DNA from 2 places in the Streptomyces shaanxiensis genome. Region 2 is predicted to be linked to the other one. Evidence: riboswitches for the same ligand, from Rfam matches in the RefSeq annotation. Region 2 holds a riboswitch; the other holds the start of a gene.
What was found. Region 2 has a riboswitch for cyclic di-AMP ahead of ABD932_RS39800 (C40 family peptidase). Riboswitches for the same ligand answer to the same signal wherever they lie in the genome.
Positions count from the first base shown of each region.

Region 1: linked by a shared signal. The riboswitch ahead of ABD932_RS33220 (transglycosylase family protein) and the one ahead of ABD932_RS39800 (C40 family peptidase) in region 2 are both predicted to bind cyclic di-AMP.

Region 1 is NZ_BAAAZY010000022.1:77,196-81,032, reverse strand. It holds gene ABD932_RS33225 (transglycosylase family protein) at 1-826, shown strand, start outside; cyclic di-AMP (ydaO/yuaA leader) riboswitch at 1,022-1,214, shown strand; gene ABD932_RS33220 (transglycosylase family protein) at 1,219-1,908, shown strand; gene eno (phosphopyruvate hydratase) at 2,231-3,520, shown strand; gene ABD932_RS33210 (FtsB family cell division protein) at 3,645-3,837, shown strand, end outside.
Region 2 is NZ_BAAAZY010000028.1:352,955-356,791, forward strand. It holds gene ABD932_RS39790 (amidohydrolase) at 1-292, shown strand, start outside; gene ABD932_RS39795 (NAD-dependent epimerase/dehydratase family protein) at 429-1,487, shown strand; cyclic di-AMP (ydaO/yuaA leader) riboswitch at 1,629-1,804, shown strand; gene ABD932_RS39800 (C40 family peptidase) at 1,861-3,339, shown strand; gene ABD932_RS39805 (sugar ABC transporter substrate-binding protein) at 3,653-3,837, shown strand, end outside.

The DNA.
Region 1 (3,837 bases), on a different contig from region 2:
CGACTGGGACGAGTACGGCGGCCTCGACTATGCCGCGAGCCCCGACCTGGCGAGCCGCTCCCAGCAGATCGCCGTGGCCCAGAACATCCTCGCGGACCAGGGCGTAGGCGCCTGGCGCACCTGTGGACTGCTCAGCGGGCTCACCGAGGAGTCCGGTTCGGTCGACCTGGACACCGGCGTCGAGGAGGACTCCCCGTCCGCCGTGTCGGGATCCTCCGGATTGCTTGATTCGGCTGGATTGTCCGGCTCGTCCGGATCGGCAGGATCATCCAACTCGTCGGGTTCGTCGCAGTCCGAGGGGGCGTCCGACGACTCCTCGACCGCCTCGAATTCCCCCGGCTCGTCGAGCGACTCCGCCGATGATTCGTCCGAATCGTCCAAGGATTCCTCCTCTTCGCCCTCTTCTTCCGGTACGACCGACAGCTCCGTCAAGTCCGGTACGTCATCCGACACAGAGGCCTCACAGTCGCCCGACGGTTCCCCGACAGGGACCCCCGAAGGCGACATTCGGGACAACTCGGAGCAGGGTGTGGGCTCCTGGGGCCTCGTCGACACCGGCGCCGCCGACGCGGTCGACGCCGCGGCCGGCTCCGGGCGCCATCGCGGTGCCACCGCCGACGAGAGCGAGACCGCCGACGGAGCCGTCAAGTCCCCCGGTCGCCACGCCTCGTACACCGTCCGCGCGGGCGACACTCTCGCCTCCATCGCCGACTCTCTTGACCTCGACGGCGGGTGGCGTGCGCTGTATCAGGCGAACAAGCAGGACATCGGTGCTGACGCGAACCACATCTTCCCCGGTCAGACCCTGGAAGTCCCTGCCGAATAGGGCGAAAAGCAGCGGGAGTTCACGTCCTGCTTCACACCTGAATGTCCGTTTTGGAAGTGCTGAGAGATAGATCTCAGAAGCCCTGATCGTCTTTGTCATTCCGCGAATCGCGTGTCTACGGTCGTGACCGCTCGTCACCACGAGCCCCGGCTGCCGCAACGCCGAATCCTGCCAGCGGCCGTACGGGAACAGTCGTCGCGTCAAGCGCCGTAGGCAGGAGCGGGGGACCCAAGGTTTGCGCCGGGTCCGGCAGTTGAGGCCCTTCGGGGCCGCACGGCCGGAGTCGGCTTGGGGTGAAGTCGCGCACTGGACACCATCGGTGCGCGGCCGGGCAACTCAACCGGCCCGAACCCGACAGCTCACCTCGCAGGCGTCGGTGAGGGGATCTCTCCATGCTGTTTTCCAGCAAGGGCAAGCACCGTCGTCCGTCCAAGGCCGCTCGCGCCATCGCCGTCGTCGGCGTCACCGGTGCCGCCGCCGTCGCCGCCCCGCTGATGGCCGCCGGCAGCGCCTCCGCCGCCACCGCCTCCGAGTGGGACGCCGTCGCCCAGTGCGAGTCGGGCGGCAACTGGTCGATCAACACCGGCAACGGCTACTACGGCGGTCTGCAGTTCTCCGCCTCCACCTGGGCCGCGTACGGCGGCACGCAGTTCGCCGCCACCGCCGACCAGGCCAGCAAGGACCAGCAGATCCAGATAGCCGAGAAGGTCCTCGCGGGCCAGGGCAAGGGTGCCTGGCCGCACTGCGGCACCGGCCTGTCGAGCGCCGCCTACTCCGGCTCCTCGTCGAGCGGTTCCTCGCAGAGCACCGAGACCACCACCCGCTCCAGCGAGCAGCAGTCGGCCTCCCGCTCCACCGAGCGCCCGGCCGCCAAGAAGTCGACCAAGACCGTCACCACCCCGACCGGCAAGAAGGTCAAGAAGGGTGACGGCGAGTACAAGGTCGCCAAGGGCGACACCCTCAGCACCATCGCCGCCGAGCACGACGTCAAGGGCGGCTGGGAGAAGCTGTTCAAGCTGAACAAGGACATCGTCGAGGACGCCGACCTGATCTACCCGGGTCAGCAGCTGCACCTGAAGTAACAGCGGGCAGGTAGCTGAACCACAGCGCCCTCACATACGTGGACCTCATAGTGAAGACCTCGTGAGGGTCACCCCCGTCCCCCACGGGCTCCCCGCTCCGGTGCGTGTTCCCCCGTACGCACCGGGGCGGGGTTTTCTTTTGCGCCCCGCGGTTGTGCATCGGTGTGTACCGTGGGTTTTTGTTCCGTTCGGAAACAATTCGCTCTCGGTTCTGTTCACGGAGCGGTCGACCGCTGGCCGATCGCCCGGAGCCGGTTAGGCTCATCTCGCAGCACCCACCGCGGTCTGCGTACCCGCGTCACATCCCAAGAAGGAGATGCTCGTGCCGTCCATCGACGTCGTCGTAGCCCGGGAAATCCTGGACTCCCGAGGCAACCCCACGGTCGAGGTCGAGGTTGGCCTCGACGACGGCAGCACGGGTCGTGCCGCCGTTCCGTCCGGCGCCTCGACGGGCGCCTTCGAGGCCATCGAGCTCCGCGACGGTGACCCCAACCGCTACCTGGGCAAGGGTGTCGAGAAGGCCGTCCTCGCCGTCATCGAGCAGATCGGCCCGGAGCTCGTCGGCTACGACGCCACCGAGCAGCGCCTGATCGACCAGGCCATGTTCGACCTGGACGCCACCGACAACAAGGGCTCCCTCGGCGCCAACGCCATCCTCGGCGTCTCCCTCGCCGTGGCCCACGCCGCCTCCGAGGCCTCCGACCTCCCCCTCTTCCGCTACCTGGGCGGCCCGAACGCGCACCTGCTGCCGGTGCCGATGATGAACATCCTGAACGGCGGCTCGCACGCCGACTCCAACGTGGACATCCAGGAGTTCATGATCGCCCCGATCGGCGCGGAGTCCTTCTCCGAGGCGCTGCGCTGGGGCACCGAGGTGTACCACACCCTCAAGAAGGTCCTGAAGAGCAAGGGCCTGGCCACCGGCCTCGGCGACGAGGGCGGCTTCGCCCCGAACCTCGGCTCCAACCGCGAGGCCCTCGACCTCATCCTCGAGGCGATCAAGGAGGCCGGTTACACCCCCGGCGAGCAGATCGCCCTGGCGCTCGACGTAGCCGCGTCCGAGTTCTACAAGGACGGCTCCTACACCTTCGAGGGCAAGTCCCGCTCCGCCGCCGAGATGACCGAGTACTACGCCGAGCTCGTCGAGGCGTACCCGCTCGTCTCCATCGAGGACCCGCTGTTCGAGGACGACTGGGAGGGCTGGAAGACCATCACCGCCAAGCTCGGTGACAAGGTCCAGCTCGTCGGCGACGACCTGTTCGTCACCAACCCCGAGCGCCTGGCCCGCGGCATCGACGAGAACGCCGCCAACGCGCTCCTGGTCAAGGTCAACCAGATCGGCTCCCTGACCGAGACCCTGGACGCCGTCGAGCTGGCCCAGCGCAGCGGCTTCAAGTGCATGATGTCCCACCGCTCCGGCGAGACCGAGGACGTCACCATCGCCGACCTGGCCGTCGCCACCAACTGCGGCCAGATCAAGACCGGCGCCCCGGCCCGCTCCGAGCGCGTCGCCAAGTACAACCAGCTGCTGCGCATCGAGGAGATCCTCGACGACGCGGCGGTGTACGCCGGCCGCTCCGCCTTCCCGCGGTTTCGCTCTGCGAACCACTGAGCACAGCAAGGGCTGACCCCGCTGACCCCACCTGGGTAAGGCTTAGCCAGTCATACGTACGTCCCCGTACTCGGTCCCGTACCGTGTGCGGGGACGTACGCATGTGAAACGGGAGGCGGGGAACATGGCCGTGAAGGACCGGGACCGGTTCTCCACCGCGACCAGGATCCGGTTGCTCGGCGAGCAGACGGCGGCCCGTGTCTACCGCTCCCAGACCAAGCGGCAGGCCCGGCGCTCCAGGCTCACCGGACGCGCCGCGCTGCTCGCGCTGGTCCTCTGCTCCATGGTCGTGGCGCTCGCCTACCCGATAAGGCAGT
Region 2 (3,837 bases):
CGCGCCCGACTGGCGGCAGGGCGTGGCCGCGATGATGCTGCGCGAGTCGAAGGCGAGCGGACGGCAGAGCGGCCCCGAGCAGTGCGTGGACCTGGCCGAGGCACTGCGGGCGTACACGATCAACCCGGCCCGGCAGGACTTCGCCGAGGAGTGGAAGGGTTCCGTCGAGGTCGGCAAGGTCGCGGACCTGTGTGTCCTGGACCGTCCGCTGCTGGACCTGGACCCGCACTCGATCACGGACACCGAGGTGATGATGACGGTGTTCGACGGGCGGATCGTGTACGAGCGCTGAGGGCTCCGTCTGCGCTGAGGGTTCCGCCTGCGCTGAAGGCGCCGTCTGGGCTGAAGGCTTCGCGTTGAAGCATGGCCGTGCACAGGTGACGCCGCTACCGTGATCGACCGGCTTCCGCGCGGGAGAAGGAGTGACGGTGGGCGCAGTCGGGTCGAAGACCGTGTTGGTCACCGGTGGCAGCGGGTTCGTCGGCAGCCATCTGGTCAAGCGGCTTCTGGAGCGAGGGTACGAGGTCCACAGCACCGTACGGAGCACCGCAGACCCGGCGAAGGTGCGCCCGCTGCGGGAGATGCAGGAGGCGCACCCCGGCCGACTCTCCCTGTTCGAGGCGGACTTGCTCAAGGAGGGCTCCTTCGACGAGGCGATGAGCGGCTGCCGGGTCGTGTTCCATGTGGCCTCGCCGTTCCGCATGCCGGAGAAGATCAAGGACGGCCGCCGGGACATGGTCGACCCGGCCCTGCTCGGCACCCGCAACGTGCTGGCGGCCGTCGAGCGGACGCCCACGGTCGACAGGCTCGTCCTCACCTCCACCGTGGGCGCGATCTTCGGCGACTACGCGGACGTCCTGGCCATGGACGACGCCGTACTGTCGGAGCGGTACTTCAACACCACCAGCACGGTGGAGAACAACCCCTACCACTACGCCAAGACGGTCGCGGAGCGCGCGGCCTGGGACGCCGAGGCCGCCCAGGGCCGCTGGCGGCTGGTGACGGTCAACCCCGGCCTGATCCTCGGCCCTTCCCTCACCCCCGCCTCGGAGTCCGGCAGTCTGTTCCTGCTGGAGGAGCTGTTCAAGGGCTACTTCTTCTACGGTGCCCCGGACTTCAGCTTCACCACGGTGGACGTCCGCGAGGTGGCCGAGGCGCACATCGCCGCCGCGGAGAACCCGGACGCGAAGGGCCGTTACATCCTCGCCGCCCCGACCATGACGTCCTTCCACGAGATGGCCCGCATCCTCCGGACCCGCCACCCCCGCGACCTCCGCCTACCGCGTTCCGCACTCCCGCACTGGCCGGTGCGCGTCCTGGGCCCGGCCTTCGGACTCACCCAGGACTACATCCGGGGGCACCTCGGCATCCGCTTCCGGGTGGACAACAGCCGGAGCGTGAGCGAACTCGGCATCAGCTACCGCCCGATCGAGCAGACGGTCCTCGATCATTACGCGGCGTGGCGGAGCCAACGCGCCGCGAAGTGAATTCGGCCGCCGGTCCGCCCCGAGCGTCGAAGGTCACAAAAACGTATCGGACATTTCACACGTCAACCTTCACGTGAGTCACACAAGTTGGCTAGGTTACGCCTAGGCAGCACGACGACCTCCGGCGAACCCCGTCGGGACGTGCGGCCTCCGCCGAGTCCGGTAGGTCCCCAGGGGCCGCTGGAGCCGGGGACCCAACCGAAACTTGGGGTGAATCGGCCCAACTACCCTTCGGGGCAAGGGCCGTAGGGCACACCTTCCGGAAACGACCGCCCGAACCCGTCAGCTAACTCGGTAGGCGGATCACGGAAGGAGTACGTCGCCCATGGCGCCGGAACGCACCGCGCGTCCGGGGGCTTTGAGCCTCCCCGGCATGCGCAATTCCGCACTCGCGTCGGCGGCTCTCACCTCTGTGGCCCTGCTCGCCCAGACGGCCAACGCCGCCCCCTCCGCAGGAGACGAGGCCCCGAGCCGCGAGGAGGTCAGTCGACGGGTCAGCTCCCTGTACGACCAGGCCGAGTCCGACACCGGCACCTTCAACGCCACGCGCGCCGCGGCGACAGGACCGCGCAAGCGCGCCGACCGGCCCACGGACGCCGGACGCAGGCCCGTCGGCGAGGCCGGCAGTGGCCGGAGCGAGGAGAGCAGGCGCAGCGACCCCGCACTCGACAATGTCGCCCGGCAGTGGTTCGACGTCGCCCGCTCGAAGCTTGGCCCGACCGTCCCGGCCGCGTTGCCGAGGGACAGAATGCCGGACCGTCCCACCGGGACACGGCCCGCCCGCTCGGCGGAGCGCGCGCTGGAGGGCCTCACCGAACTGGGACGGGAGCCGTCCGGCCGCGCAGCCCTGGAGCTGCCCGCCGCACCCGTCGCCGAGCTCCCGGCAGCCGGGGCCACTGGAACGGCTCCCATGGCGGAGCTGACCGCGGGCCCGATCGCCGCCCTGCCTCCCGCCCCCGAGGCACCGCCTGCCCTGCCCGCCCCGACGGCCGACCCTCAGCGGTCCCCCCTCCGGACGACCAAGGAGCAGAACCAGCGCAAGCTCGACCGCGCCCGCGAGTTGCTGTCCGCGTACACGGTGCGGCAGAGCATGGAACTCACGCCCCTCGAGGCCCCGTTGGGCCAGGCCCCGGCCGCCGACACCTGGAGCGCCACACCGGCCCCGGTCCAGCCCTCGGCCGAGACACAGTGGCAGGCACTGCAGGACCTCGGCGCATCCGACCTGACCCCGGTCCCGGCGGGCACAACAGCCTGGTCCGGCACGGCAGTTCAGCCCGCCTACGCCCCTTCCGCGGCCGCCACCGACCAGAGCACCGCCGCGAGTCAGGTCCTGGACACCGGCCAGACCTACACCACTGGCCAGGCCCTCGGCACCGGCCAGCCCTACACCACCGGCCAGTCCCTCGACACCGGCCAGACCTACGCCACCAGTCAGCCCTTCGACACGAGCACCGCCCTCACCACCGTCACAGCCACCACCGCCACCACCGCCCCCCAGGACACCCGAGCCATGCGGGCACTGGACTTCGCCCGCGCCCAGATCGGCAAGCCCTGCGTGTGGGGGACGACAGGCCCGGACGCGTACGACGGCGGGGGCCTCGCCCAGGCCGCCTGGAGGGCCGCCGGCATCACACTCCCCCGCACCCCGCAGGAACAGGCGACCGCGGGCCGGGGCATCGCCCTCACCTATGCCGAGCCCGGCGACCTGGTCCTCTTCCACGTCGGCCACGTCGGCATCTACTCCGGAAACGGCATGATGATCCACGCCCCCGGTCCGGGACGGGTCATACGCGAGGAGCCGATCGACCACGCCGGCGAGTCGGCGATCCACAGCGTGATACGCCCGGCCTGACCGGTCGGAGCGCACCCTTCCCGAAGCGTCGGTCGTCCGCCGCCCCGCCTCCGAGAGGCGGGGCGGCTTCGCGTTTCCCCGCCGGTGAAGCGGACCTCGACGCCGATCGCCACGCCCACCGCGACGCCCCCTCCACCTCGGCTTTGTCGATACGTCCTGACAAGCCCATTGACACCCGCCTCCGGGCGACCGCATAGTACGTGCCACTAGAGCGCGCTAGTAACGCGCTCCAGCCGTATCCGACGGGCGGTGACCCGTGACCCTCCCCCCACCTGAAAACCCGCCCTGATCAGCACAGCGAGGTGCATGGGACATGCGCAGACACCACCGAGCCGCCGCTCTGACCGCCACCGCCGTGGCCGGCGTCCTGTTCGCCGCGGGCTGCTCCAGCAGCTCCGGCGGCAAGGACTCCGAGGAAGGCGCCGCGGACGCCTCGGCGGGCAAGGCCACCACGCCCCGGATGACCGTGGCCATGATCACTCACGCCGCCCCCGGCGA